3 regions of the Paenochrobactrum glaciei genome follow, and region 2 is predicted to be linked to each of the others. Evidence: predicted binding sites of a transcription regulator. Region 2 holds the regulator's gene; each other region holds the start of a gene.
The links. Region 2 encodes PhoB, which activates phosphate uptake and scavenging genes when phosphate is short. Its sites were predicted from a motif close to TGTCATNNANCTGTCAT; they were not measured.

Region 1: the regulator PhoB is predicted to act here: its motif matches at 6,351-6,367, upstream of phnF (phosphonate metabolism transcriptional regulator PhnF).
Region 3: the regulator PhoB is predicted to act here: its motif matches at 7,569-7,585, upstream of ABDZ76_RS12895 (YdcH family protein).

What each region holds. Positions count from the first base shown of each region.
Region 1 covers NZ_BAAADE010000013.1:27,035-37,675, forward strand. The annotation lists gene phnX (phosphonoacetaldehyde hydrolase) at 1-121, opposite strand, end outside; gene ABDZ76_RS16400 (PHP domain-containing protein) at 164-1,072, opposite strand; gene ABDZ76_RS16405 (ATP-binding cassette domain-containing protein) at 1,105-1,887, opposite strand; gene ABDZ76_RS16410 (ABC transporter ATP-binding protein) at 1,884-2,861, opposite strand; gene ABDZ76_RS16415 (ABC transporter permease) at 2,854-3,765, opposite strand; gene ABDZ76_RS16420 (ABC transporter permease) at 3,767-4,687, opposite strand; gene ABDZ76_RS16425 (ABC transporter substrate-binding protein) at 4,763-6,286, opposite strand; gene phnF (phosphonate metabolism transcriptional regulator PhnF) at 6,457-7,167, shown strand; partial or broken gene ABDZ76_RS17705 (AraC family ligand binding domain-containing protein) at 7,622-8,300, shown strand; gene ABDZ76_RS16445 (B3/B4 domain-containing protein) at 8,376-9,047, shown strand; gene ABDZ76_RS16455 (LysR family transcriptional regulator) at 9,270-10,175, opposite strand; gene ABDZ76_RS16460 (MFS transporter) at 10,349-10,641, shown strand, end outside.
Region 2 covers NZ_BAAADE010000001.1:1,005,310-1,015,950, forward strand. The annotation lists gene pstB (phosphate ABC transporter ATP-binding protein PstB) at 1-586, shown strand, start outside; gene phoU (phosphate signaling complex protein PhoU) at 622-1,344, shown strand; gene phoB (phosphate regulon transcriptional regulator PhoB) at 1,533-2,219, shown strand; gene ABDZ76_RS04730 (cell wall hydrolase) at 2,761-3,684, shown strand; gene ABDZ76_RS04735 (PIG-L family deacetylase) at 3,808-6,294, opposite strand; gene ABDZ76_RS04740 (aminopeptidase) at 6,752-8,005, shown strand; gene pheT (phenylalanine--tRNA ligase subunit beta) at 8,114-10,531, opposite strand; gene pheS (phenylalanine--tRNA ligase subunit alpha) at 10,553-10,641, opposite strand, start outside.
Region 3 covers NZ_BAAADE010000005.1:90,741-101,381, forward strand. The annotation lists gene gap (type I glyceraldehyde-3-phosphate dehydrogenase) at 1-628, shown strand, start outside; gene ABDZ76_RS12865 (phosphoglycerate kinase) at 702-1,892, shown strand; gene ABDZ76_RS12870 (class I fructose-bisphosphate aldolase) at 2,148-3,173, shown strand; gene ABDZ76_RS12875 (DUF1013 domain-containing protein) at 3,304-3,996, opposite strand; gene ABDZ76_RS12880 (NAD(P)H-quinone oxidoreductase) at 4,221-5,225, opposite strand; gene ABDZ76_RS12885 (DUF1192 domain-containing protein) at 5,415-5,603, shown strand; gene ABDZ76_RS12890 (MFS transporter) at 5,756-6,991, shown strand; gene ABDZ76_RS12895 (YdcH family protein) at 7,332-7,514, opposite strand; gene ABDZ76_RS12900 (YdcH family protein) at 7,764-7,967, shown strand; gene purE (5-(carboxyamino)imidazole ribonucleotide mutase) at 8,047-8,547, shown strand; gene ABDZ76_RS12910 (5-(carboxyamino)imidazole ribonucleotide synthase) at 8,537-9,634, shown strand; gene ykgO (type B 50S ribosomal protein L36) at 9,835-9,960, shown strand; gene ABDZ76_RS12920 (tetratricopeptide repeat protein) at 10,248-10,641, shown strand, end outside.

The sequences.
Region 1 (10,641 bases), on a different contig from region 2:
GAAAGGCTGCAACCGGTGCGATACAGCCAAAATCCAGCACAGTGCCTGCCCAGTCAAAAATAGCTGTGCTTACTGGGCCGCGAAAGTGCATACCAATATTGTGACCCTGATTAGTAACCATGGTTCGTCTCATTTCGTTCTTGAAAGTTTAAAAAATACGGTGTCAAAACCACATCGGATTTGACCATGCGCAACGCCCTTGTTCATCCAGAACAATCAAACGTCCCCACTGACCTTTGAAGCGCTCCAAAGGTAGCCGTGCCGTGGTCAATTCTGTACCGGATGCTTTGGCCGACAAGGAATGATGGCCGACAAGTGCAACCTGATGACTCGGTGAACAGGTGACAACCAGCTCATCACCTTCAATCTGCATAGAGTGAATGTCAGGCCCTTGTGTTGAGTAATAATGACCGGCTTTTAACGCAGTCAATAAAGCTTCAGCACTATTTTCTTCCGCTTTGACCATAACCCAGCCGCCAAAAGCATCGCGTTCAACCGCATTAGGAATATTGAAATGAGCATCATCACAGGCCAATGCATTAATATGCCTTCCTGCAATCAACATCTCATCAAGAAAATAACTGCCGCCACCACGTGCGGTGTTGATCTGGCTGGTATGGTTGTAAACTTCAACCGCATGTGCATTGGGAATAGTCGCGGCATCTTCTAAAGTAAGGCCATACCATTCAGGATGTGGGATAACCACGAAAGCACCGGCCTGAAAAGCGCGCTCAGCCAATTGGGCACCGGTTTCACTTTTAGATGGCGGGGTAAAATCACGCGGCAAGCCAACTGCGAGAATATGCCAAATTTCTCCACCTGAGGTTTCAGGTGCATGAAGTTCAGCGCCGGTAATCGTGGTAAATTTTTCTGTTTGGTAAGCTGTCGTGTCTGTCAGAGGGAAATCATAACGAGCCTGAAAATGATCTGATAAACATAAGAAATCATAACCACGTTCACGATAGCGACGGCACACATCTTCAGGTTCCAGAAAACCGTCAGAACGATTAGAATGGGTATGAAGATTGCCTTTAAAAAAGCGACCGGGAGCGGAAAAAGCTGCAAGTGACATGATATGCCCTGTGTTAGTTTATAAAAGACGGGTTAATTAGGAAGATCAAGACTTGGCATGTCGCTTAACAAGCCTTGTGTAACCGGATGGCGCGGCGCATTGAAAACTTGCTCAACACTGCCTTCCTCGACCAAATGGCCGCGATGCATGATCGCAACACGGTCGCACAGCTCACGCACAACACCAAGATCATGCGAGATGAACACCATGGTCATCCCGGTCTGACGACGTAGGTCGCTTAAAAGTTCAAGAATTTGTGATTGAACCGAAATATCCAACGCGGAAACCGGTTCATCAGCAATCAAAACGGAAGGTGACAAAGCAAGAGCCCGCGCAATGTTGATACGTTGACGTTGCCCGCCGGATAAAGTGTGGGGTAAGCGATCATAATAATCAGCAGCAAGCCCTACCTTTTCCAACAGCGCTATCACCGCTTCATCACGGCTGCTATTTGTGCCGACACGATGGATATCCAAACCTTCACGAATTGAAATTCCAACGGGCTGACGAGGATTGAGCGAAGCTCCGGAATCTTGAAAAACAGCCTGAACTTGACGGCGGAATTCAAACAGATCTTTACCCTTCAACGCATAAGGATCCGTCTCTGCGATATGGATATGTCCCTTTGTGGGAGTAAGCATCCGTAGCAAAACGCGTCCTAATGTGGATTTACCGGAACCGCTTTCGCCGACAATTCCCATGGTGCAACCGGCTGGAATGGAAAGATTAATGCCATCAAGCGCTTTGGTTGGTTCTCGTCGTGAAAACATGCCGGAACTATAGCTGACAGAAAGATTGTTAATTTCAATTTTCATTGAACTGTGTTCCAGCAATAAACATAATGGCTGCTCTGCCCCGTAGCCGGCGGCATGATTGTGCAATTGTCACAAGCACGCAGGCAACGAGGGCGAAAAGCACAACCCGTTGTGACTGATCGTGGCTCCGGCGCGTAGCCCGTCAGGCGTGGATAATCACTCTTGTGGCCCGGCACTGAGGCTAATAGTCCGGCTGTGTACGGATGACGGGGAGCGAGCAGAAAGTCACGAACAGTTGCGGTTTCTACAATTTGTCCCGCATACATCACCGCCACACGGTCTGCGATACGTGCTACAACACCTAAATCATGGGTGATGAAAATAATGGCTGCACCGGTTTTTTGTTGCTCGGCTTTTAATAATTTTAAAATCCGAGCCTGCACCGAAACATCCAGAGCAGTCGTCGGCTCATCAGCAATGATAAGATCAGGCTGACGTGCCACAGCCATAGCAATCATTACACGTTGCCTTTGCCCGCCTGAAAGTTGATGCGGAAAACGACGCGCCATATTTTCAGGTTCAGGCAAGCCAACTTCATCTAAAATAGAGAAGATTTTATTGTTTCTCGCTGTACGGCTCAGTTCCGGATGGTTACAGGCAAACGCTTCTCCCACCTGATAACCAATCGAGAGAACCGGATTAAGGCCAGACAAAGCATCCTGCGAAATCATTGCAATATGACGAGCACGAATATTGCGCATCTGCGAAGATGAGGCATTGATTAAGTCATGGTTTTTCCCGGCAAAAAGCTGCGCCCTGCCCTCAATGCATGTTTTTTGAGGAGTGAAAGGTGCCTGATTTTGACGAATCAGCGCCTTGGCCAAGGTGGACTTGCCGCAGCCACTTTCACCAACGATTGCCAGTGTCTCACCACGCTTGACCTGCAAATCGACACCACGCACTGCCTGTACTGTGCCTTTTGCAGAGTGAAAGCCAACTTTAAGCTGATGAATATCAAGAAGAAGATCAGTCATTGTTCAATTCATCCATACGGTCGCGCAAAGCATCGCCCGCTATCTGAAAAGCCAAGGTGATGAGCACAACAATTGCGGAAGGAACCAGTGCAATCCACCACGCATTGACGAGATAGTCACGACCATCGCCAATCATACGACCGAGCGAAGCAGTCGGTGGTTGCACGCCCACACCCAGGAATGAAAGTCCGGCTTCCATCAACAATACCCCTGGAAAACTTAAGGTTAGCATCACCATCATAGGCGAAATCAGATTAGGTAAAATATGTTTCCTGATGATCCAAAATGGGTTACCGCCGAGAACGCGGCTGGCCTCTACATAACCAAGCTCGCGCAAATAAAGCACCTGACCACGTACCAATCGGGCATAAGCTTCCCAGCGCACCAGTGCGATCATCAGAACAAGTACCCAAACCTCGGTTCCGAGCAACGCAATCCCGCAAAGAATGAGAAGTAAGTTAGGCAGAGTGATAAAGACATCCACCAGCATCATGGCAAATCGATCAAACCAACCGCCGATCAAGCCACTGAGAACACCAAGACCAATACCGAGGACAGCACTAAAAACCAGTCCGAAAACGGCAATTCCCAAACTGGTGCGAATACCCCACATCATACGCGACAGCAAATCACGACCGATCTGATCCGTGCCCAGAATATGCTCCCAGCTACCACCTTCCATCCAAACCGGTGGCACCATGCGCGCCAGCATATTGATGTGGTTTGGATTTTGAGGAGCCAGTACCGGGGCAAAAATGCCTAAGGCCACAATAAGCGCCAAAAGCAATAAGGCAAAGGTCAAGCGATCAAATCGCAAAGAGAAAAGCTTCAAAGAGGTGCGTTTTTTATTGATCTTTTTTGGCACTGGATGAAGTGCGGCTTGGGTTTCTGTATAGGCTGACATATTAAGCCTCCAGCCGGACGCGAGGGTCCGCAATGGTATAAAGTGTGTCAACGATCAGTGTGATAAGAACGATGATCAGCGCATAAGTAATCACGCCAAATTGTAAGACCGGATAATTGCGATCGAGCACAGAATTAACCAATACTCGACCAACGCCTGGCAATGCGAAAACCGTCTCGACAAAGATTGATCCATTGACTAATCCGGCAATTTCAAGCCCCAAAACAGTTAAGAGTGGCACCATTGCATTTCGCAAAATATGCATTTGTGCCAGACGGCGCTCGCTGATACCTTTAGACAAAGCTGTCATCACATGCGGTTGCGCAATGGCGTCAAGCATTGTCGCGCGCATATAACGAGCAAGAGCTGCAATCATCGGAATAGCCAATGTGAGAACAGGCAAAACGTAATGGGCAGCACTCTCAAGACCGGAAGTCGGCAGCGCCTTCCAATATAGGCCAAATAATAAAATAAGCCCGATGCCTAAAACATAATGCGGAATGGCATAGCCTAAAAAGGCAAACCACATCGCGCCGCGAGCAACAGCACTTTGGCGCCAAAGCGCAGAAATTGCACCTAACGGAATACCAACAAGAATTGCCACCAACAGAGCCCAGCCGCTAACCGCCAAAGTTGCGGGCATACGCTCGGCATAAATCTGCCAAACCTCTTCTTTTGTATATAAAGACTGTCCGAAATTGCCTGAAAACAGATTTCCCAGATAAATTGCGAATTGCTCTGGTAGTGATTTATCCAGGTTCCATTCAGCACGCAGCATTTGTTCATGCTCGACCGTTGTTCCCTCCGGAAACATGCGTTCAAAAGGCTCACCGGAAAAACGAACCGTGATGAAAGCAATTATCAGAACAAGCGTTAAAGCAACAAATGCACGTAATATTCGGATTGAAAAGAAATGCAGCATGGCAATTCCTTATATTTGAGCAGATGTCACGCAGAGGCAGTGCAAACTACCTCTGCGTGAGTTTACCAAGATCTATTATTTGCCAACTCTGATCTGACCGGCGCGCAGCGGCAGCACGTAAGGGCGATAGGCAATCGGAATTTCGAAAGAAATATCATCGCGCATCGCATAAATTTCATGCGGCTCATAAAGCAGGATCCAACCCGCCTCATCCTGCTCGATTTCTAAAAGCTTACGATAAGCGTTTTTGCGTGTTTCAACATCTGTACCAAAACGAGCTGTCTCATAGGTAGACGCCCATTCAGGATGGGACGGTGCCCATGTACCGCGGCGGGCATAATTACCGTTAGATGACCAATGAACATCCATCGCCCCCATAGGATCAGGATAATACATCGGGTTTGACCACGGCACGACATTGGCATTTTTATAGTCGATGGTTTCAACCTGCTGGAGTTCCAGGTTAAGACCACATTCCTGCCACTGCTGCTGGATAACCTGCGCCGCTAGGTTGCCGTAAAGATAATAGTTTTGCGTAAATTGCGCGACGATAGGCTCACCCTTATAGCCAGCATCAGCAAGTAATTGCTTGGCTTTTTCTACATCACGGCCGCTATAATCAATATCCGCCATAAAATAAGGTTCGCCATATTCTTCGAACTGATGCGCGCGCGGCTCATGCGCCAAACCGCCCCAAAGTCCATCCACCAATGCTTTATTGTCAGTGCAAAGACGCATAGCCTGACGAACACGCAAATCTTGTGTCGGCTTAGTCACCTGGTTGAGAACCCACACATGAAACATTGGCCATGTCACGCCTTTGGAGGCGATACCGTCACGCTGTAAAGCAGGTGCCTGATCGGGTGGAATATTAGCAATCAGATCAAATTCACCATTGGCCAAGCCGGTAATACGTGATGCTACTTCCGGTACAAGGCGGAAATCAACCTTTTCAAGTGGTGCTTTTTCATCCCAATAATCGTCAAAACGCTCCATAATAGCGCGTTCACCTGCAGTCAGTGACGTGACTTTATAGGGGCCTGTGCCAACAGGTTTCAATAAAACCTGATCATAGCCAATTGCTTCATGATGTTCTTTAGAGGTAATGCTAGCTGTGCTTAACGAGATGAGGGCTTCAAACAGTGGCTCTTCACGCTTAGTGTGAATGCGCACTGTTAACGGATCAACAATTTCCACATGGTCAAAATTGTAATGGAAGGTTCCCCAGGCAGAAGTATATTCAGGGTTCTCACCACTGAAAATCGGATCAAGTGAATATTTAACATCTTCGGCATCCATAATGGTGCCATCATGCATTTTCACATTTTCGCGCAGTTTTAATTCCCAGATTGTCGGCTCAATCTGCTTCCATTCTTTTGCAAGCCCTGGCTTATAAGAAAGTGGTCGGGCAAAAGGATCACGTGTAATCAAAGTCTCATACACATTGTAAAGCATTGGCGCGCCGTCATTACCCCAAAAATTCGGGGTGAATTTAGACGGGAAAGTTGGCAATGCCACACGTAATTCCTGTGCGGCTGCAGGTGCAACAAACACTGCGCCGGCCATCAGTATTGAAGTAAGCAAGCTTTTAATCGTCATAACACATCTCTGGTTTGACCGCTCATGCGGCTCGAAAGGACGTGAGCATGATTTTCGTATCTTCGTGACAAGCAGGTGACACGGCAGCACCAGTTTGGTTTTGCGACAGCAACTTCAAAAAACTGTCACGCCAAATATGTAAGTTGGTGTTCTAAATTGTATCGGGGGACATGATGCGCGGTCAAATTGATATAAATGCCGGATATGTTGCAGACGAAATTGCACAACTCATTAAAGCAGGCGTGCTGCGCACTGGCACAAAATTACCAACTCAGGCAGAACTGGCAGACCAATATAAAGTAAACCGGCATGTCATTCGCAAAGCGTTGGATATACTTGGAGGGCGCGGACTTGTAGCCAGCAGGCAAGGAAGCGGAGTTTATGTATCAGGCAAACTTGTTGATTATTTTGTGCGCCACCGCACCCGCTATAACGATAATGTAAAAGCATTGGCGCAAACATCGCGCATTGAGATTCTTGATATACACAGCCGCAAAGTGAGTGCGGAATTGGCGCAAAAATTAACAATACCAAGTCATGCGCGAGTTTATGATTTGCATATTTTAAGGTTTTCAGGCGTAGATCCGCTCTGTCTAGCCAACCATTATTTCAGTGCTGAAAAATACCCGAGCCTACCTGAGATATTTGCGCAATCAACGGGAATTAGCGATTTGATCACTCGGCTTGGCGTAACAGATTTCAGCCGCAGTGACACTGCCATATCTGCACGAATGCCAACACGGAAGGAAGCCAGCTTACTCCGTATTGCCTTCGATACGCCTATTGTTGAGTTAGAAGGCCGCAATGTCGATGCTAAGGGACAGCCTATTGAGATCAGTAAATCAGTTTGGCCAGCATCCAGAATTCGAGTCTGTGTTTAAATAATCATCCGTTAATAAATACTAATAAGCTAGGCTTCTCATTTTAGACAAATATTAACATAACAACAGATGACAAAAAAATATTATTCCACATGTTCCATTTCACTGCTTGAAATCTTTTGCAGCTATATCTGAATGGCTGCTTTGCCCGTAATGTCGAATGTTTGAATCGGTGGAAAGTTCCTAAAAGCAGTCATTTCTTTTTTCATAATAATATTATTTCAGAAAGGGTGAGAAGTTGAATTGCAGCCTATGGGTAAACTAGTGAAAGCGAACTTTTTCGGTCCGGACGTCCACTTTTACTTCCGCTCATGCACCCACTTTGCTTGTAGTTTTGCGGGCTCTGTTTAGTAGTCCATTTTTGGCGTGGATGATCTATTGAGGGGGCACCATTTAGATTTCAGTTACTGAGTTTCGCTTTTTTGAGCCTTTGGTTCATCATAGTATCGCGGTGATGACAAAAGGACAGTTCAAAATAGTCCGCTGCGGGATGAATGGAGTTGAAGCGGTGTCAGCCGATACGTCTCATGCATTTGGCCGTCATACTCATGATCAGTTCGGCATCGGCATTATTATGCGCGGTGCGCAGAAATCCATGAGCGGACGCGGCGGCGTGAAAGCAGAAGCCAGAGATCTGATCACTGTGAACCCGGCGAGCTGCATGACGGCTTACCCTTAGATGAAAACGGCCGCTCGTGGCAGATGCTTTATTTCGATCCGGCTGTGCTGACTTACACGTTTCTTACCTTGACGGAAGGTAGCACAGATCACGCAGAGCTTGCGCATCCAGCGATACGCGACGCTACAACTGCTAAATATTTCCTGTGATTTTTTTCGCACTATGACCGATCAGCACGGCGGACATAGCGAGATCGAAGGCGGGGAAAATCTGCTCCTGCTGCTGGCGCGGTTGGTTGAGCACAGAAACGATCCGCTGACCGAAATACCAAAAGCAATTGAGCAGGCACGCGCGCATCGACGATGATCCCACAGCACCGCTATCGCTTGGTGAACTGGCAGCGCTTGCCGATGCAGCGCAGGCGGCTGGCTTTGCGGATCAGAGCCACATGACAAGACTTTTCTACCGCACTTATGGGATGTCGCGCGGTATTTATACCACCGCGATGAACTGAACTGCAATTTCCTTCAAGACACGGTGAGGCGGCATTCGGCATATGGCTTAAAACAATCGAGCTTAGAGTATGCCCATGCAGTTCCGTTACGCCCCAGAAATCCGCTCCCGCTTTCCACAACTTTGCTCCCGCGCCCTGCTTGTTGATAGCTTCGATGCAAAAGCTGATCCTTCTGATGAGATCACTCGACTGATTGCGATTGCCGAAGATCGGCTCGCCGCCGCAAGTGAAGGCGCGTTTCCTGAAATACAGGCTTGGCGACGTACTTTCACCGCGATGGGTCTCAAACCAACGCAGTATAGATGTGCTTCCGAGGCTCTGCTGCGGCGCTACCGTAAGGAAAGGACGCTTCCTACGCTTCATCCACTCATTGATCTGTGCAATGCCGCTTCGCTCGCATTCGCCATTCCCGTCGCGGTGTTCGACACCGGCAAGATCACTGGCACGCTGACCGTGCAGTCTGCCCATGGAAACGAGATTTATGAAAGTTTTGGCGGCGAGATTGAAAATCCCGAACCCGGTGAAACTATCTTCGCCGATGATGATGGCCGTGCCCATGCACGCCGCTGGACCAATCGGCAAAGCGGCTGTTCTGCCGTTCGACAGGAAACGTCACAAGCCCTGATTGTAACCGAAGCTCTGCATGATACAGCGGATAAAGATATTGCCGCTCTCACATCATCACTTACACAAGCGTTGGCTGCGGTCTGGCCTCATGCTGCGATGAAAGAAGTGGAACCACTATGACACCCGAATTCTGCTGACTTCTCTGGTCACCGTCGCTTCATCCAGCACAGGTGTTGATTACACAGTGGCAGCCGGTCTTTCAGTCGGTGTGAGTGCTGGTGTCATTGCCGCCTTGGGCTGCACGTGTGGCTTCGCAACGGCTTTCGCTGGCCTTGCCGTACAATTAGCGCTCACTCAGAGATGAGGTGCCAGGGCGCATTTCAATCAAGTATATTGTCGATCTTATGAAAGCACTTTGCTTTTCGGCTCTTCTGTGAAAATGAGGCTGATTTGCTTATTGCTGTTTCGGCGATGCTCACTAAAGGCTGCGGTGATCGCGCGCAGTGTCTCACGGGTTTTAAGGTCAGTCAGCGACGAATGCATAATAATGGATAGGGAGGGAATAGGCGGCAAGTTAAGTAACTGGCTGACCTCGATCATATCGGGGGTCGTCAGCCGACAAGGGAAAGCAGCGACTGCAAGACCTGCTGACAACGCTGCAGTTACCGCTGAGGTCCCGCCAACAAATACCTCGGTCCACGGAATTGAAGCGGTGTCCAGCAAACGTGTCGCCACTTCTCGAACCGTGCAGCACGCAGGGTGGCTTGCGATCCGCAACGGCTCGCCAGCGTGGTGTTCGAAATCCGATGAGGCAAACCAGCCGAAATGCTCGGGGCCGAGCACTTCTCCATCCCGCCGATCATCGTCGCTGCGCACGATTACAGCATCCAGCGTTCCGTCCTCATAGGCGTCCAGCAAGGTACGGGAATTATCGACCAAAACTTCGACAGTCAGGCAAGGATCAAGCGATTTGAGTTTGGCCAGCAAGGTTGGAACCTCCGGCCCCATGATGTGAGCGGCGATGCCTAGCCGGAAGCGACGTCTTTCCGCCCCTAGGGCCGCAAGAGCACGTTCATGAGCTGCAAGGAACTCGCGAGCCGGTGGCAGGAAGGTTTCCCCTTGCGCGGATAGGCGCACTTGTCTCGGCGTACGTTCGATCAACTTCTTGCCGAGGCGATCTTCAAGCCGCTTCAACTTCACGCTGACTGCACCCTGCGTCGAGCCAAGAGCTTCAGCCGCGCGAGTAAAGCTCTGAAGGTCGGCGATCATTACGAAGGCTCGGACGGCATCAACCTCGAGTACGCTCATCTATCTATCCGTTTTTGTTGTCACTGAAATGACCTGTCATATGATTGCTAAATGATCATATTGGCGGCATTCTTGCAAGCGAACCCTATTATACTGCGCAAGGTTGGCTAATTAACGCATATCACTTTCCGTGATAGGCCGCTTTGTGCTGCAAGAAACAGCAAGGCCAAGATATGAATCCTGCCTCCTCATCGAAAAATAGTTTTGCACTTGTCGCCATATGTCTATCGGCGCTTATGCTTGGACTGGAAATAACCAGCATCCCATCCATCCTGCCCACGCTGGAAAGCGTCCTGCCTGCTGATTTCCGGCAACTGCAATGGATTATGAATGCCTATACTATCGCCATGTGCGCGGTTTTAATGGCAATGGGTGCTTTGGGCGATCGGTTTGGTCGCAAACGTATCTTCATATCAGGTGTTGTGGTCTTCGGCATCGCATCCCTTATCTGCGGCTTGGCGACCAA
Region 2 (10,641 bases):
GGGCTGTCGCGTCGAAGGCAAGATCACGCTCGATAATGAGGATATTTACGATCCGAAAATCGACGTGGTGGAACTGCGCGCCCGCGTTGGCATGGTATTCCAGAAGCCTAATCCGTTTCCAAAATCCATCTTCGACAATGTGGCTTACGGCCCGCGTATTCACGGCCTTGTCAAAGACCGTACCGATCTGGAAGAAACGGTTATTACCAGCCTGAAAAAGGCCAGCCTTTATGAAGAGGTCAAAGACCGCCTTCATGATGCCGGCACCGGCCTTTCCGGTGGTCAGCAGCAGCGCCTGTGCATTGCCCGCGCTATTGCAGTCAGCCCTGAAGTTATCCTCATGGATGAGCCTTGCTCGGCGCTTGACCCGATTGCCACAGCTAAGATCGAAGAGCTGATCGACGAACTGCGCCAGAATTATACGATTGCAATCGTAACCCACTCCATGCAGCAAGCCGCGCGTGTTTCGCAAAAAACCGCCTTCTTCCATCTTGGCAATATTGTCGAGGAAGGCGAAACTGAAGCGATCTTCACCGCACCAAAAGAAAAACGGACACAGGACTACATCACCGGCCGCTTCGGCTGATTGTTGTTGCCGATACTTTTTTAAGAGGTTTTTTCATGCCTATAAAACACACTGTCCGCTCTTATGATGAAGAACTGAAATTTCTGGCCCATAAGATTGCCGAAATGGGCGGCCATGCCGAGCGTATGGTCGAGCAATCCATTGCCGCAATCGTCAATGCCGACCAAGAACTGGCACAGCGCGTCATTGCTGATGATCTGTTTCTCGATGCTGCCGAGCGCGAGATCGACGACAAAGCCATCACCATCATTGCCAAGCGTCAGCCAATGGCGATTGACCTGCGCGAAATTATCGGTGCCATCCGCATTTCCGCTGATCTGGAACGCGTTGGTGATTTGGGCAAAAACATTGCCAAACGCGTGGCGGCTGTTTCCGACACCCGCCAATCCGTCAAGCTCTATCGCGGCCTTGAAACCTTGGCTGAACTGGCACTCACCCAGCTAAAAGAAGTGCTTGATGCCTATGCCACCCGTTCGGTGGCACAGATCAATATTGTGCGTGACCGCGATGATGAAATCGACGCTATGTACACCTCGATCTTCCGTGAGCTTCTCACTTATATGATGGAAGATCCGCGCAACATCTCTTCCTGCACCCATTTGCTGTTCAGCGCCAAAAACATTGAGCGCATCGGCGACCACGCCACCAATATTGCCGAGACGGTTTATTATATCGTCACCGGCCAGCAAATGCCGGCCGAACGGCCAAAGGAAGACCTCAGCCACGACATCATCGTGGATGAGGCCCGCAAGCCTTAAATGACCGGAAAGGCGGACAAGATTTTGATGAAAATAATTGTCCGCCAACGGTTTTATGTAGTTTTCAAGAGCGGCGCTCCCGCTCTGCACCCTAGCTTTGTCGCAATTTCAGCCTGCCAGACTTACCCAGACTTACATTGCAACTGCATGGTCTGACTTTTGCGCCAATTGACTGAAGGAATCTCGTGATGTCACATGCTCCCAAAATTGCCGTCGTGGAAGATGAAGAAGCGCTTAGTGTATTGCTGCGCTATAATCTGGAAGCGGAAGGCTATCAGGTCACAACCATCATGCGCGGCGATGAAGCAGAAATTGCTTTACGCGAAGATGTGCCCGACCTGTTGATTTTGGATTGGATGCTGCCCGGTGTCTCCGGCATTGAACTATGCCGTCGCCTGCGCCAGCGCGCAGAGACCGAACGCCTGCCGATTATCATGCTGACAGCCCGCGGCGAAGAAAGCGAGCGCGTGCGCGGTCTGGCCGTGGGCGCGGATGACTATGTGGTCAAACCTTTCTCGACACCTGAGCTGATTGCCCGTGTCAAAGCCATGCTGCGCCGTGCTAATCCGAGCTTGCTCTCCCATGTGCTGAAAGTCGGCGATCTCATCCTCGATCGCCAGCAGCACCGTGTCTATCGTAAAGACAAGGAAGTGCATCTGGGCCCGACAGAATATCGCCTGCTTGAATATTTCATGATGGCACCAGGGCGCGTGTTTTCGCGAAGCCAATTGCTGGATGGTGTTTGGGGCGCTGATATTTACGTTGATGACCGCACCGTGGACGTTCATATCGGGCGCCTGCGCAAAGCCATTAACCCGAATGGTTCCACCGACCCGATCCGTACTGTGCGTGGCGCAGGATACTCATTCGGTTAAGATTAAAAAAGCGGCAGTTCGATTAAATCGGCTGCCGCTTTTTCGAATCGATATCTGTCCTGTAAATCATAGTTTTGAATGAAATTCGTACAAACGGGTCAATTCTCACGCAAAGTTACAATTCACGCATAAAGTTGAGAATGGTGTCCGGAACCATAATTGCAAAAGCCCGTTAGCGGTTTTGAAATTGCGTCCGGTCTAAGTCTGCGTTAAAGCAAACGAAACTGCCCTGCCTCTCTTTGTTTGCCTGAAAAGGCTGTAACTCAGGGGCTTTTAAAGCAAGCTGCATGAAAATGCGCCGCAGCATCAGTCAAAGCTTTTTAAGAAAATATTAATATAAATAAAGTTTCATCAGGTCTGTATCCCGATAAACTTCGCGTCTTTTAGGCGTTCATTCACGAATTTATTGTAACTGTGACATTTGACCCACAGGTTCGAATGCGGTTAAAAAATCACACGGATCCACGAAAGACAAAGTTAAAAGCTTTGGGCAAGCACCATAGCACCCCCAAACTTTAGTGCCTGATATAGGATTAAACTGATGAAACACATGTTCTCTGGTCATTCGGCAAAGTTTGCCCTGACAATGGCAATGCTGGCGGCATCAGTAATTGTATCGGGCTGCACCACCACCGATCAGACAGCAGCGCTTAAAAGCGCCAAGCAATCAAAAATTGCCAGTGCCGATAAAGGCAATGTCATGAATATCAATGGTGTGAAAACTTATACCTACACTGCCAAAGACCGTGAGTGCCTTGAACGCGCCATGTTCTTTGAAGCCAACCGCTCCAGTCAGGATGGCCTCGTGGCCGTCGGCACCGTGGTGATTAACCGTCTGCTGTCAAAACAATATCCTGATACGATTTGTGGCGTTGTCGGACAGAAAAACCAGTTTGCGCCGGGTGTCCTTACCCGCAAGATGAACTCCAAGGCACTGCCGGATGTTCAAAAAGCCGCCGATGATGTGTTGAAGGGTAAGCGCCATCCGGCTGCTAAAAATTCAATGTTCTTCCACACCGCCGGTTTGAAATTCCCTTACAAGAATATGCATTATGTGCTAGTCGCCGGTGGCAATGCTTTCTATGAAAAGCGCAACAAAGACGGCTCCCTGCAAGCGCCTGTTCCGACTGAGCCATATAATCTTGCGATGATCTACACACCGCAAAATCAGGCTGTGCCAAGTGGCAAAGCATATAATGTAACCACACCACAGACAGCTGAAGAACCAGCAGCAATAGTTGCACCAGCAACCATGATTGCCAGCGCCGAGCCAAAGGTTCAGGCACCAGCTCAGACGCAGACAAATGCGGCTTCGCAAGTCGCTGAACTGCAAGTGCCGCTGCCAGCAACAACACCCAACACAGCAACACCGGCCGCATCATCGCTGGCCTATGCCCCAGCAGCAGAAAATGTCGATGCGATCGGCGCATTTTTGCTGACCCAGCAGCGCCCGACCCTCAACTGATTTTTTTATTTTCTCTATAAAAAAGCCCCGTCAACAGAACTGACGGGGCTTTTTCATTGTCATATTGTTTCTTTATCGCATTATCCTACGCAAAACCGCTTCACACTTTTGCTGGAAATGCTCTTAGTGCTTAGCAGGCTGAACCAGATTGGCCAGCAAGCGGAATGCACCCGGCACCAGTTTGTCCAGCTGATGATGCAGCACAAGGCTTGTATGAGTATGACGGCCTTCACCGATTTCAGCCGAAACCAAAGAGCCTTTCAGCTTGTCTTCACCGGCATCACTCATGGCGAGCAACGGCTTATAAGCCTCGTCCCATTCGGATGCGAAATAAAGACCGCGTTCCTTATCCCAATTCGCCCAGTCTTCCGGCCCGATCTTGTTCGGGTAGTTGAGCAATGGATGATCCGGCTCAAGAATATCCACCTCCGAATTCGCGTCTGTCACGCGGAAGCGGATGGAAGGCGAACCGATTTTCAGGAATGCCGGCGGCACAGTTTCAGGGTTCCAGCCATCGCTTGGACGGTGATAAAGGGTTACCAGATGGCCGCCCTTCTTAACCCACTCATGCAGAGCCGGTACGGCAGCTGCCAGATCTTTACGACGACCGAAGGCAAAGATGCCGACAACAATCGTTTTCAGATCACGGTAAGCACCGCGTTCGACATCCTTTGGTGAAAGCTCAACAACATCAATGCCCAGACGCTTCATCCAGAGGCCGACATTATCATTGCCGCCGCTGATATAGCCAACTTTGTGGTTTGCAGGCAGTTCAGCACCAACGGTCTGAACAGGCACCGAAACCTTGGTCGGCACAACGGAACGGCCGATATGCGGATAGGAGAAAGTGTTAATTGCATAGGCTTCTTTGCCCAGCAATTCAGGCTCGATTGCAAAGCGAACTTCACCCGGCTTTGCCGGTGGTTGCAGATCAAAACTTGCAGCTTCTTCCGAAGTGCTGCCGGTTTTGTTCATCGCCCAGCCTTCTGGCAGATCAATCTTCAGATCATCTGTCTTGGCATTGGTCACCGTTGCAGTCATTGCCACCGGCGCCAGTTCCTGCGCCGTGTTAAATACAACCGCATCAGGCTTCAGTTCCAGCGATGCAGATGGCAGAACGCGCAAGGCATCTTCCAGATCCACATCAATGACAGCCGAACGATCACCGATTTTAGCAGTCAGACGCACGAAGGCATCGCCGTTACCGCCAAGCGGATCAAACTGCTCGGTCAGCGGATTGGTAAGAGCTGCATCAGCAGATGCAGTCACCTGATCGCCAGCCGCATTCAAACCTTCGCGGGCAATGATTTCTGCCGACTGGATTTCCACGCTTTCAGGCGCATCAACAAGGGTTTTAATGGTGATTGTATCACCGGCCTTGATGTCTGCACCTTCAGTGAAGGCACGGATATGCATGCCGGACGCTGTTGCCAGTGCCAGATCAATCTCGCGTGTTTTACGTTCCAGACGATGCGCGATATTGTCATGCAGTTCCTGTGGCAATTGCTTGCGGGCTTCATCAACGGCTTTGCCGATTTCCAGAAGCTTGGCAGTCACAACAACAGGATCGCCGTAATCAGCCATTGCCTCATCGATCAAGCCTTGCGCATTACGCATGGCATCCGCCGCAGAAGCAGGCATGCCGTCAACATTGGCAATATCACCAACAGTGGCAATCAGACCTTCACGAATGTCTTTTTCCGTTTTTGCAGGCTCGCCCTTGGCAACCTTAGCCAAATGCAGTGCCCATTCGGTCTGCGGTTCAGGACGCCAGCGCCCCATGGCCTGTGTCAGATGGCAAGAACGTGACCACTCACCCATCTGCGGGAAAGTCGCACCGGAAATCTTGTCGCGCTCAGGCGCTGTAACCGTCAATGTGGTTGGTGGTGGTGGTGTTTCATCATCATAAACACCGCCGCCGCCGCCATAGGCTGGCGAATAGATTTTCGGCACACTCCAAGGCGCAAGACCAGCCTTGATCTGCTCTGGATACTCATCCGGATTACCGGAAATATCTGCCGTGATAAAGGTTGCAACCACAGCTGCACGATGCTGACCATGCTGTCCCGGTACATCGAGGAAGCAGTTCATCACGATATCCGGCTTATACTGACGGAAAGCCCAAGTCATGCGCTCGACAACACGGTCACGGCCCCAACGGTCAATCGTTGCATTCGGATCTTTGGAGAAGCCAAAATCATGCACACTGTCATTATGACCGCGACCACCAAAGGCCAGCGAGGCATCCAGCGAGCGGGAGGCTTCTTCCATTTCACGGGTACGCAAAACGCCAAGCACAGAGCCACGCTCCGCACCAATGCTGTTCTGGCCACCCTCACCGCGTGTGATGCAATAAAGCACCGGACGGATACCATAGACATGACGTAGTGACGCCAGCAGACCACTTGGTTCGTCATCCGGATGCGCGCCGGTTGTCATGAATGTGAGCGTCGAGGTCAGTCGTTCCAGCCGGCGGTGCATAGTGACAATCGCCGGTTCTAATTTTTGCTTGGCGATCAGCTGAAGATCGCTCGCAGGCGCTGCAAAAGCAGGCATACGCGTTGCTAAAAGGGCTGGGGGAAGGGAGGCGATAAATAGTCGCCTTGTCATTTTAGTCACGGTTTACTCCTCTCATCCAAGGCGCTCCCAAGAAAATGGATCATCGGCATCAACCGCATGATATCCTCTAACACCTTGTATTTTCATAACTATGTTTGTTGCACGCTGGCGAAACAAACAAGACGCTACCGTTTAACTCTTATTCTTCTGTCCACGTATCAGCGCGCTTGTGCTGATTTTATCGAGTATGATGAAGTAAATATAATAACTCAAGTGTGTTGATGTAATTTATTGTAATATTACTGCCACGAAATGAAACACGTCCGTTTATATCAACAAAAACTTCAAAAGCGGAACTCGTCCGCACGCGTCTTACTTCTTAAAACAAGCTGATTGACAGCTATAGGCTGTTTCACGCATCGCTCTACTGCAGCTTTGAAAAGATACTGGTCACAGCTTAGCCAAGGGGTTATGTTCCACTCAGAAATTCATAAAAGCAGAGGCCATTATGTCCTATACATTACCGGAAAATATTGTTGATCCTGTGAAGCTCGACCGTCTGGCCGAGGTCGCCGTTAAAGTTGGCCTGCGTTTGCAAGAGGGACAAGACCTCGTCATCACCGCACCTGTTTGTGCCCTGCCATTGGTGCGCCTGATTGCCAAACATGCTTATCAGGCTGGTGCCGGACTGGTGACACCGTTTTTCTCCGATGACCAGATTGCACTGGCACGCTACCAGCATGCCAATGATGCAAGCTTTGATCAGGCCGCAGACTGGCTCTATGAAGGCATGGCGAAAGCTTACAGCAAAAATGCAGCGCGTCTTGCTATTGCCGCCGACAATCCTTTGCTGTTGTCGAGCCAAGATGCAGGTAAGGTTTCGCGCGCTAACCGCGCCAATTCCAAAGCCTATCAGCCAGCATTGGAAAAAATCGCTAATTTCGACATCAACTGGAACATCATCTCTTATCCAAATGCTGAATGGGCGGCTTTGATGTTCCCTGATGCATCGCCTGAAGATGCAACACGCCAGCTCGCTGATGCAATTTTTGCGGCCTCCCGCGTTGATGTGGAAGATCCGGTTGCTGCATGGGAAGCCCATAATGCAGCCCTGAAAGAACGCACCACTTATTTGAATGCCAAGAACTACCATTCTTTGCATTTCAAAGGTCCGGGCACTGACCTGACCGTTGGTCTTGCCGATGGTCATGAATGGATGGGCGGCGCGTCGGTTGCCAAAAACGGCATTATCTGCAATCCGAATATTCCGACCGAAGAAGTGTTTACCACTCCGCACGCCCTGCGCGTGAACGGCCATGTTTCCAGCACCAAACCATTGTCGCATCAGGGAACCCTGATCGATAATATCTCGGTACGTTTTGAAAATGGCCGCATTGTTGAAGCGAAAGCCAGCCGCGGCGAAGAAGTGCTCAACAAAGTACTGGATACCGATGAAGGCGCACGTCACTTAGGCGAAGTGGCATTGGTGCCCCATTCCTCACCGATCTCAAAAAGCGGTTTGCTGTTCTACAATACATTGTTTGATGAAAATGCCGCCAGCCATATTGCGTTGGGCCAGTGCTATTCAAAATGCTTTGTTGATGGTGCAAACCTGACACCGGAACAAGTGAAAGCCAAAGGCGGCAATTCCAGCCTGATCCATATTGACTGGATGATCGGCTCTGACCAGATTGATGTTGATGGTGTGAATGCCGATGGCAGCCATGAGCCGCTGATGCGCAAAGGCGAATGGGCTTATTGATTAAGCGACACAGCACAAAAAAAAGCCGGAAACCAAAGTTTCCGGCTTTTTTATTATCTTAAACCTTCCCGCAAACAGTGATGTGTTTGCAGGAAGCCTCAGAAGAACTTAACCGCGCAGAACGCCGCCGGTCTGCTTGGTCACTGCCTCGATAATTTTCTTGGCAACGCCTTCCAGATCTTCTTCTGTCAAAGTGCGTTCAAGCGGCTGCAACAGAACTTCGATCGCAACCGACTTCTTGTTTTCACCCAAAGATGCACCGGCAAAAATATCAAATACCTGCGCATTGCTGATCAGCTTCTTATCAGCAGACATCACCGCACGGATCAGGCTGCCAGCTTCAACATCGCTGTCCACCACAAAGGCAAAGTCGCGCTTAACGCTCTGGAACTGCGACAGAACCAGTGACGGCTTGGTGCAGGTCGCTTTTTTCTTCGGCTCAGGAATAGCATCGATGAAAACTTCAAAGCCGCAAAGTGCGCCGCTCACATCGAGCAGTTCCAGCGTATCCGGATGGAATTCACCGAAATAGCCAAGCACAACTTTAGGCCCCAGTTTCATGGTACCGGAACGACCCGGATGGAACCATTCAGGTGCGCCTGCTTCGATCTGGATACGGTCAACCGGAGCACCGGCTGCTTCCAATGCCGCCAGCGCATCAGCCTTGGCATCATAAACACCAACAGCCGTTGCATTGCCTGACCACAGACGACCTGAACCTTCAACACCGGCAGTGCCGCGACGGATACCACCAGCAACACGGCGCTGATCTTCAGGCTTATCGCCTTCATAAGTACCGGACACCTCGAACAACGCCAGATCGGCAAAGCCACGGTCTGCGTTGCGCTGAGCTGCAACCAGCAAGCCCGGCAGAAGTGAGGGACGCATATCCGACATATCGGAGGCAATCGGGTTCGCAAGCTTCAGTTCAGGCTTACCGCCGCCAAAAGCTTTGGCATGGGCTTCAGGAATGAAGGAATAGGTCACCGCTTCCATCATGCCGCGGGACGCCAGCATACGGCGTGCCATGCGGGTGCGGATTTGCAAGGTGGTAAGAATCTTACCGTTGACATTGCCCAGATTGGCCAATGGCTGTGGTTCAATTTCATTGAGACCATGAATACGCATCACCTCTTCAACGAGGTCTGCCTTGCCTTCCACATCACCGCGCCATGACGGCACTTTAACAACCAAAACAGCTTTGCCATCGCCCGACACACCAAAGCCCAGGCCCGACAATATCTGGGCGGCTTCATCATAAGCCACATCCAGATTGGTCAAACGCTTGACCTCGGACACAGGGAAGGTGATTTCACGCGGTGTATAAGGCTGATAACCAACCACGTCCGTTTCGGTTGGTGTGCCGCCGCACAAATCCATCACCAGCTTGGTTGCATATTCAAGGCCGGAAACCATGAATTCAGGATCAACGCCACGTTCAAAACGATAGCGGGCATCGGTGACAATACCAAGCTGACGACCGGTGCGGGCAATCATGGTCGCATCCCAAAGCGCTGATTCAATCAGCACATCGGTGGTGTTTTCATCACAGCCTGAATGTTCGCCACCCATAATACCGGCAATAGATTCAGCACCGTTATCATCAGCAATGACATACATGTCCGATGATAATTTATATTCACGCTGATCAAGCGCCAGAATGGTTTCGCCATCCTTGGCTGCACGAACAGTCAGACTGCCTTTAACCTTGGCAGCATCAAACACATGTAATGGGCGGCCATAATCAAAGGTCACATAATTGGTGATATCCACCAGCGCGTTGATCGGGCGCAGACCAATGGCTTTTAAGCGCTGCTGCAACCATTGCGGGCTGGCTGTGTTTTTAACGCCCTTGACCAGACGCAATGCAAAACCATTACAAAATGGCTTGTCAGCAGGCTGATCAAGCACAACCTTCACCGGTGTTTCACCAGTGCCCTTAACGGCTTCAATCTTGTCACCTTTAAGCGTGCCAAGACCGGCTGCTGCCAGATCACGGGCAATACCATGAACGCCGGCGCAATCTGCACGGTTCGGGGTCAGACCGATTTCAATAATCGGATCATCAATGCCGATATAGCTCGCATAGCTGGTGCCGACAGGCGCATCAGCAGGCAAATCAATGATGCCGTCATGTTCTTCAGACAGTTCCAGCTCGCGCTCGGAACACATCATGCCGAAGCTTTCAACGCCGCGGATTTTGCCGACCGACAATGTCACATCAAGGCCCGGCACATAATCACCCGGACGCCCGAGCACGCCAACCATACCGGCGCGCGCATTGGGTGCACCGCACACAACCTGCAACGGCTTGCCATCACCTGTATCAACACTCAGCACGCGCAACTTGTCAGCATCAGGATGCTGAACAGCGGTGAGCACTTTGGCAATGGTAAAAGCTTTAAAGCTAGCGCGGTCATCAACGCCATCAACTTCCAGACCAATATCTGTCAGTTTCTCAACGATCTGTTCCAGCGTGGCATCAGTTTCAAGATGTTCTTTCAACCAGGAAAGTGTGAATTTCATTTTATTTGTCCTTTCCGCCTCTTATGCACTCAGACCGCCGAACAAGGTCGGCAGATCAAGCGGACGGAAGCCATAATGATTGAGCCAGCGCACATCAGCATCAAAGAAAG
Region 3 (10,641 bases), on a different contig from region 2:
TGCCGATCTGACCGTTGTTTATGGTGTGAACCATGACAAGCTGACCAAAGATCATCTGGTTGTTTCCAATGCGTCTTGCACCACCAACTGCTTGTCACCAGTGGCACAGGTTCTGGATGCAACCGTTGGTATCGACCACGGCTTCATGACCACCATTCACTCATATACCGGTGATCAGCCAACGCTCGACACGATGCACAAAGACCTCTACCGCGCTCGTGCGGCAGCTTTGTCGATGATCCCGACCTCAACCGGTGCTGCTAAAGCCGTTGGTCTGGTTCTGCCAGAGCTTAAGGGTAAGCTGGACGGTGTTGCAATTCGTGTACCGACACCAAACGTCTCTGTTGTTGATCTGACTTTTGTTGCCAAACGTGCAACCACTGTTGAAGAAATCAACAATGCTATCCGTGAAGCTGCCAATGGCCGTCTGAAAGGCATTTTGGGCTACACTGATGAATCGCTGGTATCAACTGACTTCAATCATGATCCGCATTCATCCGTATTCCACATGGATCAGACCAAAGTGATCGATGGCACCATGGTGCGCATCCTGACCTGGTATGACAATGAGTGGGGCTTCTCCAACCGCATGAGCGACACTGCTGTTGCTATGGCTAAGTTCCTCTAAGATAAAATCAACGCCCCTTTTGCTCAAAGAGGGGCGTTTTTCATGTGTTCTATTATATACAGAGAGAAAACCGATGGCTTTCCGCACTCTCGACAATGCTGACGTTCAATCCAAACGGGTTCTGGTACGCGTTGATCTCAACGTACCTGTTGCTGACGGTCAGGTCAGTGATGCCACCCGTATTGAGCGCATTTTGCCAACCATTCAGGAACTGCACAAAAAAGGTGCCAAGACGATTTTGCTGGCACATTTCGGCCGCCCGAAAGGTGAGGCTGTTGCAGAATTTTCGCTGAAGGTTGTGGTTAGCGCATTGCATAAAGCACTGGGCTTGAAAGTTGCTTTTGCGGAAGATTGCATCGGTGAAAAAGCGGCTGCCGCTGTCAGTGCAATGCAGGACGGTGATGTTTTGCTGCTTGAAAATACCCGTTTTCATAAAGGCGAAGAAAAGAACGACCCAGAATTTGCCAAGGCACTTGCTGCCAATGGCGATATCTACGTCAATGATGCCTTCTCAGCGGCGCATCGTGCTCACGCATCCACCGAAGGTCTGGCACATCTTTTACCTAGCTTTGCTGGCCGTGCTATGCAGGGCGAGCTGGAAGCTTTGGAAAAAGGCCTGGGCGCACCGGTGCGTCCGGTTGTGGCCATCGTTGGCGGCGCAAAAGTTTCCACCAAGCTTGATTTGCTTTCCAACCTGATTGAAAAAGTTGATGCACTGGTGATCGGCGGCGGTATGGCCAACACATTCCTTGCTGCTCTTGGTCACGATGTGGGTAAATCTTTGTGCGAGCATGATCTGGCTGATACAGCACGCGCTATTATGGCTAAGGCTGAAACAACCAAATGCGCTATCGTTCTGCCGATTGATGCGGTTGTGGCATGGCATTTTGCCGCCGATGCACCGCACCAGACCTATGGTGTGGATGCAATCCCTTCTGATGGCATGATGCTGGATGTCGGCGCGCAGTCGGTTGAGCGTATTACTTCCGTTATTGATGACGCCTCAACGCTGATCTGGAATGGTCCGCTCGGCGCATTTGAATTGCATCCGTTTGATGCATCAACCGTTGCCATTGCCCGTCATGTGGCAGAGCGTACCCGTCTGGGTAAGCTGGTTTCTGTTGGCGGCGGCGGTGATACGGTGGCGGCGCTGAACCACGCGAAGGTTGCAGATGACTTCACTTATATTTCCACCGCAGGCGGTGCTTTCCTTGAATGGATGGAAGGCAAGCCTTTGCCGGGTGTGGATGCATTGAAGGCCTGATCAGTCTTTCAGATTTGTTTTAAAATAAGCCCTGCCGTTTTTTCGGCGGGGCTTTTTATTTTATGCTCGCACAAATTCGCAAACAGGATTAGCCTGTGGATCAAATCTGTTGCAGTTTAACGATTATTAAAAAAACTTGTTCGAACTAAATCGATTGAATTTATTTCAATCGTTTCAAATAGTTGGTGGGCATTTGTTTTATCTGCCAGTTCTGCTATCGGCAAACCAAGCTAACTTTTACAGGAGTTTTTGGGTATGACCGAACGTCTTGAAGATATTGCAGTTGCCATGGTGGCAAGTGGTAAGGGCATTCTTGCAGCCGACGAAAGCTCCGGCACAATCAAGAAGCGCTTCGATTCTATCAATGTAACATCAACCGAAGATGCACGCCGTGATTACCGCGAAATGCTGTTCCGCGCTGATGATGCGATGAAGAACCATATCTCCGGCGTTATTCTTTATGACGAAACCCTGCGTCAGAAAGCCAAAGACGGTACACCGCTTGTTGATGTCATGCGCAATGCAGGCAGCATTCCTGGTATTAAAGTGGATATGGGTGCCAAGCCATTGGCAGGCTTTGAAGGTGAAACCATCACCGAAGGTCTGGATGGTCTGCGCGAACGCCTGACAGAATATTATGCACTGGGCGCACGTTTTGCTAAATGGCGTGCTGTTATCTCGATTTCTTCTGCACTGCCAACCTACGGCGCCATCAAGCAGAATGCACAGGCTTTGGCTCGTTATGCAGCACTTTGTCAGGAAGCTGGCATTGTTCCTATCGTAGAGCCGGAAATTCTGATGGACGGCGTACCAGGCGACCATTCCATTGACCGCAACTATGAAGTGACCGATGCAGTTCTGAAATCTGTTTTCAATGAACTTTATGATGCCCGCGTAAAGCTTGAAGGTATGATCCTCAAGCCAAACATGGTTATCGACGGCAAAAACGCCCGCAAAGCATCTGTTGCTGAAATCGCAGAAAAGACCGTACGTTGCCTGAAAGCCAATGTGCCATCTGCTGTTCCAGGTATTGCATTCCTCTCCGGCGGTCAGTCGGATGTTGAAGCAACTGCAAACCTCAATGCGATGAATGCAGGCTTTGATATGCCTTGGAACCTTACCTTCTCTTATGGCCGCGCATTACAGGCAGCAGCTCTGAAAGCTTGGGGCGGTAAGGCTGAAAATGTTGCAGCTGGTCAGAAAGCCTTTGCACATCGCGCCCGCATGAACGGCTTGGCCGCAGAAGGCAAGTGGAGCGAAGCTCTCGAAAACGCCGGCTAATAAGCCTGAATTAATAAAAACCCCGCTTGAAGCGGGGTTTTTTATATCTGCTGTTTGCTTTGAAGTGCCGGTAGGAATTAAAAAAAGCCGGAACTCTTTTTCAGGGTTCCGGCTTTTATTAGAAGATCTATTAAATTTCTTCTTCTTCGTCGTCTGAGGCAGCGCCTTTAAGCGAAGACAGTTTGGCAAATACCTTGTCGGCATCCAGCTCTTCTTCTTCAGCCGCACCACTGTGATAATCACGGTTTTCAGTGGCGGTTGCTGGCATCAATGTCGGATCGATTTCCGGTTCTGCCGGACGATTGCGAGCTGCACGATCCACTTCGATATCCAGATCAATCTGGGTGCAAAGGCCAAGTGTTACCGGATCCATCGGGGTCAGGTTGGCTGAGTTCCAATGGGTACGGTTACGGATCTGCTCAATTGTTGACTTCGTCGTGCCGAGCAAACGGGAAATCTGTGCGTCTTTAAGCTCCGGATGGTTGCGAACCAGCCAAAGAATGGAGTTCGGACGATCCTGACGCTTTGACAAAGGCGTATAGCGGGCACCTTTGCGCTTTGGCTCTGGAACGCGCACTTTCGGCTCTGACAATTTCAGACGGTGGTTGATATCTTTTTCACCGAGTGCAATTTCTTCGCGCGATAGCTGGCCAGTCATGACTGGATCCAAACCTTTGATGCCCTGCGAAGCTTCGCCATCTGCAATGGCTTTCACCTCAAGCGGGTGCAAACGACAGAAATTTGCGATCTGATCAAAAGACAGAGCTGTATTGTCGACAAGCCAGACGGCCGTTGCTTTCGGCATAAGAAGCTGGGTGGCCATTAGATATAATCCTCTTGTTCGTCCGCTCCGGTGGCGCGGGACGTGGGCAAAAACCACAATTTCCGGGAAATTCAAATCTTATATATATGTTTATTTGCTGGTCGGCAAGAAAACCCTGCATGAAGTCGCATTGTTTATCTTCAACTTTGGTGATGAGGCAGGGCAGTTTTTCAGAAAAAGCTATGATAATGGGCGGATTTTAACTGAAAAACTGCGCTCTGCGATCAACGAAGCTTCAAAACGATTTTGCCAATATGGTTACCGTCTTCCATACGCTTATGGGCAAGATGAGCCTCTGCAAGCGCGAAGCTTTGATCCATAACCGGTGCAATCTGGCGTTTTTCAAGCAGCGGCCAGACTTGGGCTTGCAGTGCTGCGGCAATGCCAGCTTTAAATTCGACGGAGCGTGCGCGCAAAGTAGAGCCGGTATGGGTCAGGCGTTTGGTCATCAGGCGGGCAAAATTGGCCGTGGACTTAGCACCGTTTAAAAATGCAATTTGTACAATGCGGCCATCCATGGCGGCGGCCTGATAGTTGCGGTCAACATAGTCGCCGCCAACCATATCGAGAATCACATCCGCCCCTTTGCCCTTGGTGGCTGTTTTGACGGCTTCGACAAAATCCTGCATTTTGTAATTAACGGCAATGTCGGCGCCGAGTTTCAGGCAGGCATCGCATTTTTCATCCGATCCGGCGGTGGCAATGACAAAAGCGCCGAACGCTTTGGCCAGCTGAATGGCTGTGGTGCCGATGCCGGATGTGCCGCCGTGAACTAAAAAGACTTCGTCTTTTTTTAAATTTCCGCGCTCAAATACATTGTGCCAGACAGTGAAAAAAGTTTCCGGAATGCAGGCAGCCTCTTCATAGCTGAAACCGTGCGGCACCGGCAAAGCATTGCTTTCATCAACAACGGCATATTCTGCATAACCGCCACCTGCAAGAAGTGCGCAGACTTTATCGCCGATTTGATAGTGGCTGGTTTGCGCTCCCACGGCCACCACTTCACCGGCAATTTCAAGACCGGGAATATCGGAAGCACCTTCGGGCGGCGCATATTGGCCAAGGCGTTGCAACACATCAGGGCGGTTAACACCGGCTGCATGCACGCACACCAAAATATCCCTTTCTTTCAGCTCAGGAATGTCGCGGCTTGTCAGGCTTAAAACATCAGGCGAACCGGCCTCTTTAATTTCGATGGCCTGCATTTTTTGAGGGTGCTGCGGGTGCATGATGGTCTCCTGATTGCTTTAAAATGTCCGAGGCAATTTTAGGGGTGCTAAATCGGTTTATTGGGGTATGATAAATATTTGTGTGGCTGCTTTAAGGGGGGCGTGGAAAGCAGTCATACGGGGGGGCATTATTGGCTGTTTGCCAGTATGGCTTGTTGAGTGACGGATATTGACTGGGAGGAGTATACCATGTCCGGCTTTCTGGAAGAAACCATTGAGGTTTATCATAAATATAGCATTGGTGATGATCTCACAGACCTCTCCGTTTCCGAAATTGAGCAACTGATCGACCGGCTTCATCATGAGATTGATCGCCTGCGGGAAGAGCATAGTCAACGAGGAAGCAGTCGCGCGCAAGCCGAGGCACTGTTCCGCTGATAACTCAGGCTTTTTCAATCCTTGTGTCACTCTTTGTATGAAAAAGGCGTGACGCACTGAAAATAAATATTTTTATTATGAAAATCACCATAATTGGCGGAGAATTCTGCCATATACAAATCAAATAACGACTGAAAATTAGGAATATTCTGTTGCGCATTTATGTTCAGGTTTTGGCTCTGTTATTTGGTACAGCTTTTTTGCTGATGGGCTCCGGCCTGCACGGGCTTCTTTTGCCATTGCGCGGTGGCGCTGAAGGTTTTTCTGTTACATCACTGGGGTTGCTTGGAACGACATGGGCAGGGGGCTTTGTCGCTGGCTGTTTGTTCGCGCCGCGTTTGGTGCGCCGTGTCGGCCATGTGCGCGCTTTTGGTATTTTTGCTGCATCCGGTGCGATCATCGCACTGCTTTCCGGCATTTATGTTGAAGTCACAACATGGATTGTGCTGCGTACATTTACCGGTTTTTCGATGGCGGGTGCTTTCATGGTAATCGAAAGCTGGCTGAATGAACGCGCCAGCAATGAAAGCCGCGGCAAGATTTTCGGCCTTTATATGATGGTCAACTACGGGGCGACCGTGACCGGTCAAATGCTGGTCTCCGCTGGTGATATACGTTCCGATCATCTCTTTATGTTTGCAGGCATTTTCTTTTGTATGTCGCTTATCCCGATTGCCATTTCCACCGCCAGCAGCCCGAAGCCACTGACGGAAGTGCAGCTTGATCTCAAGGCGCTGTTCCGCAATTCACCGGCAGCTTTTGTGGGATGTATTTTGGTGGGTATTGCCAATGGTGCATGGGGCACATTGGGCGCGGTTTATGGTGCCAAATCAGGCATCAGCAACACGCATATTGCATTGATGATGTCGGCAACCATTGCGGCCGGTGCGTTGATGCAAATTCCGGTGGGGCGTATTTCCGATCTGATTGATCGGCGCTATGTGCTGGCAGGCACGGCAACATTGGCTGCAACTGTCGGCTTGCTGACATTTTTATTCAGTCCGCAGGGCAGTGCATTGATTATTATTTCTGCTGCCTGTTATGGCGCGCTCGCCTATACGCTTTATCCGGTGGCCGTGGCACATGCTAATGATCACGCGACATCAGAAAACTTTGTCAAAATCTCCAGCGGTCTTTTGCTGCTTTATGGTTTTGGCACTATGCTCGGGCCCTTGCTGGCTGCAACGCTGATGGATTCTTTCTGGCCGTCAGGGCTATTTGCCATTACCGCAGCGTCGCATATTTCCATTGCGGTTTATGTACTGTTCCGCTCCCGCGTGCGCAAATCTGTGCCGCGACAGGAGAAGGATCAGTTCTCGACAATTTCGCCGGAGCGCAGTGCCACACCGGAAGCTTTCAAGCTTGATCCGCGTGCAGATGCTGAGTGAAAAATTAAGGGCAGGTTGCTGTTTTAAAAATCGCAACCTGCCCCTAACCGAACCGGAGACAAACCGACCGGTTACGGATGTGATCCTGTTAAATCTGACAGGAAAATGGCAGCGGCAGATAGCGCGCGCCAGCTGTCAATTTTGACAGGTGCAAAGGATTGAGATTTTAAGGGAAAGCAGTGTGGGTAAATCCGGCTGCACGCTTTGTGCGAGAGGTGAGCTGATACCACCGATCACAAAGCGTCCAGCCTGCTAGCGGGAACCTTGGGCTTTGGTCATTATGATGGTCAAAATTGCCATCAGACTCATGCCTTTTTACGTTCCTTGGTTGATAAAATAATTAGTGTTGTGTGACTTGCTGTTTAATTTTTTCGATTTGCTCTTTGAGCTGAAGTTTTTTTCGTTTTAGGTCGGTTAAGAGAAGATTATCGATAGCCGGTGATGCCATCGCAGTGGAAATTTCCTGTTCGAGAGTACCGTGCTTCTTTTCCAGCGTGGCAAGATGGGACTCGATAGCCATCATCAATTCTCCTTGGTTGTTTCCTTCATATGTCTCAGGCTGCTCATCTGCAGCTTTATGACAAGACAATGACAGTGTGACATGAATGAGGCGATCTGTCGAATTGATAGTAGTAGCATTTTCTAACTGCAATATTTGTGCTAAAGGCATGGCGCAAACCACTAAGCAGCTTTTGAGTGTTCGAAAATCAGGTTTTGAAGTTTGAACGGTAAACGCTGTTGCATATCAACGCATTGTAAAACGGGGCACTCTATGTCCGATCAAAATCAAGCCGAAATCAGACTGGCACTGGCACGGCTGAAACAAGACCATGAAGATTTTGATGTCGCCATTAATGCCATGATAGCAACCGGATGCGACATGTTGCGCATTCAGCGGATGAAAAAGAAAAAGCTGGCGCTTAAAGATAAACAGCAGGAACTGGAAAGTCAGATCATTCCTGACATTATCGCTTAAAAAACCTCTTGTCTCGAGACCTCGTGTTCTGACCGTTGTAAGCGGCAAGGGCACCCTTTTTATTTAATAGGAAAAACCAATGACCTTAGCTCCGCGCTTCGATGTTGCAGTCATTATGGGAAGCCAGTCCGACTGGGAAACAATGCGCCATGCCGCAGAAACGCTGGCAGCACTCGGCATTCGTTTCGATGCACGCATCATCTCGGCACATCGTACGCCGGACCGGATGATGGAATTTGCTAAAGGTGCCAAGGCTGAAGGTTTTAAAGTGATTATTGCCGGTGCCGGAGGTGCTGCCCATCTGCCGGGCATGACAGCATCGCTCACACCATTGCCGGTTTTTGGTGTGCCGGTTCAGTCTAAAGCGTTGTCGGGGCAGGATTCGCTCCTTTCCATTGTGCAGATGCCAGCCGGTATTCCTGTCGGCACTATGGCGATCGGTCGCGCTGGTGCGGTTAATGCAGCGCTTCTCGCAGCAGCAGTTCTTGCGCTGCATGATGAAGAGCTGGCAGCCCGCCTTGATACATGGCGTGAAAACCAGAGCACAAGCGTTGCCGAACGCCCAAGCGATGAGGCCTGATATGTTGAAAGCAGGATCAACAATCGGCATTATCGGCGGTGGCCAGCTTGGCCGTATGCTGGCGATGGCTGCAGCACGTTTAAGCTTCCGCACTATTATTTTGGAGCCGCAGGCTGATTGTCCGGCGGCGCAGACTGCCAATCGTCAGATCGTTGCGGCCTATGATGACAAGGCAGCTTTGGCCGAGCTGGTGGAAGCTTGTGACGTTATCACCTATGAATTTGAAAATGTCTCCATCGAGGCCGTGCAGGAACTGGCTGAAAAAATCGGCGTTTATCCGCCGCCTGCCGCTTTGGAGATTTCGCAGGATCGTTTCACTGAAAAGCAGTTCTTAAACGAATCCGGTATTGCTACCGCGCCTTGGCGCCTGGTGGATGATGCCGATATGCTGGCTTCAGCACTGGCCGCTCTTGGTGGTCAGGGCATTTTGAAAACCCGCCGTTTTGGTTATGACGGTAAGGGGCAGGTGCGCTTGACGCCTGAAAACAGCAGTGGCGCAGATAAAATCAATGCAGCCCTTAAAGATATCGGCCATGCGCCGGCGATTCTCGAAGGACTGATGGGTTTTGAGCGCGAGATTTCGGTGATTGCAGCGCGTGGCCGTAATGGCGAAGTGGCGCTTTTCGACATTGCTGAAAATGTGCACAAGAACGGCATTCTGGATACATCAACTGTTCCGGCCAATATCAGCGCTGAGACCGCCGCTGCCGCTCAACTTGCAGCGGAAAAATTACTGCATGCGCTTGATTATGTCGGTGTGCTGGGGCTGGAATTTTTCGTGATGCCAGACGGCACATTAATCACCAATGAATTTGCACCGCGCGTGCATAATTCCGGCCACTGGACGGAAGCTGCCAATCCTGTGTCACAGTTTGATCAGCATATTCGTGCGGTTGCCGGATTGCCGCTTGGAGACACCACCCGCCATTCCGATTGCCGCATGGTCAATCTGATCGGTGATGATGTTTTGCAGGTGGAAGCGATTCTTGCTGAGCCGCATGCCATGCTGCATTTGTATGGAAAAGCAGAGGCTCGCGCTGGCCGCAAAATGGGGCATGTGACCTATATCAGCCCTAAGAAAGGCTGATTTTATTGTCTTTTTCCTCAAAAGGGGCAGTTTCTTATGAAGGATTTCAGGATTCTTGCCCCTTGGGAGTTGACATTTTGGCCGATATTTGTGTATTTCGGCCAACCCAATGGATAGCTTGTCTGTCCGTTTAGTAATTGGCGCCTCGGGCGCCTGTTTTTATGATGCCCGGTGACGGGCCAACCCGACCGGTGATTGACATGAAGATCAAGAATTCGCTCAAAGCGCTCAAAGCTCGTCATCGCGACTGCAAGCTTATCCGCCGTAAAGGCCGCGTTTACATCATCAATAAGACTGCTCCGCGTTTTAAAGCACGTCAGGGCTAATTTTGCACCCCGTTGTAAAACGGGGTTCAGCACTTCGGCAACGGAGAGCGCAAATTAGAATGACCGCTGAAATGTAGCTTTCGTTTTAGAAAACTACGGCAGCCTTATCGAAATAGAATGAGAGCATTTTAATCTGACAACGGATTAAAATGCTCTCATTTTTTATGCTTGTTTATGATTGTGTTTGAGACAGGCTGGCACAAAATTTGACTTGTGCAGCGGGGCTCTATGATTAAAATCAGCTCATGCTAAATTTTTGCAACGCTGCGCACGCGCATTCCGGTTTGATGAATAAGTTACAAGCGCTGGCTTGTGCCTGTGCTTGTGCGGGTGTGTTTTCGCTTGGGGTATTGTTCGTGCCTTCTGCATGGGCGCAGGATGGCTTACAGCCGATGCCAGAGCCATTACCTGAAGCATTGCAGCAGGCGCTGCAAGAGGCTGCCTCTGAGGTGGAAAAGGCCGAGCCTGAAGCCAAGGCGCCTGTCGAGGCTGCGGTAAAGCTTACACCTGAAGAGCGGCTGGATAAGCTTTTTGCCGAGCTTTTGAAAACATCCAATGAAGTGAAGGCCAGACGCATTGCTGCGCAGATTTCTGGTATCTGGGCGCAGTCCGGCAGTGCAACTGTCGATCTGCTGCTTGGCTGGTCTTATGATGCGATGAGCCAGAAGAAATATGCGGTGG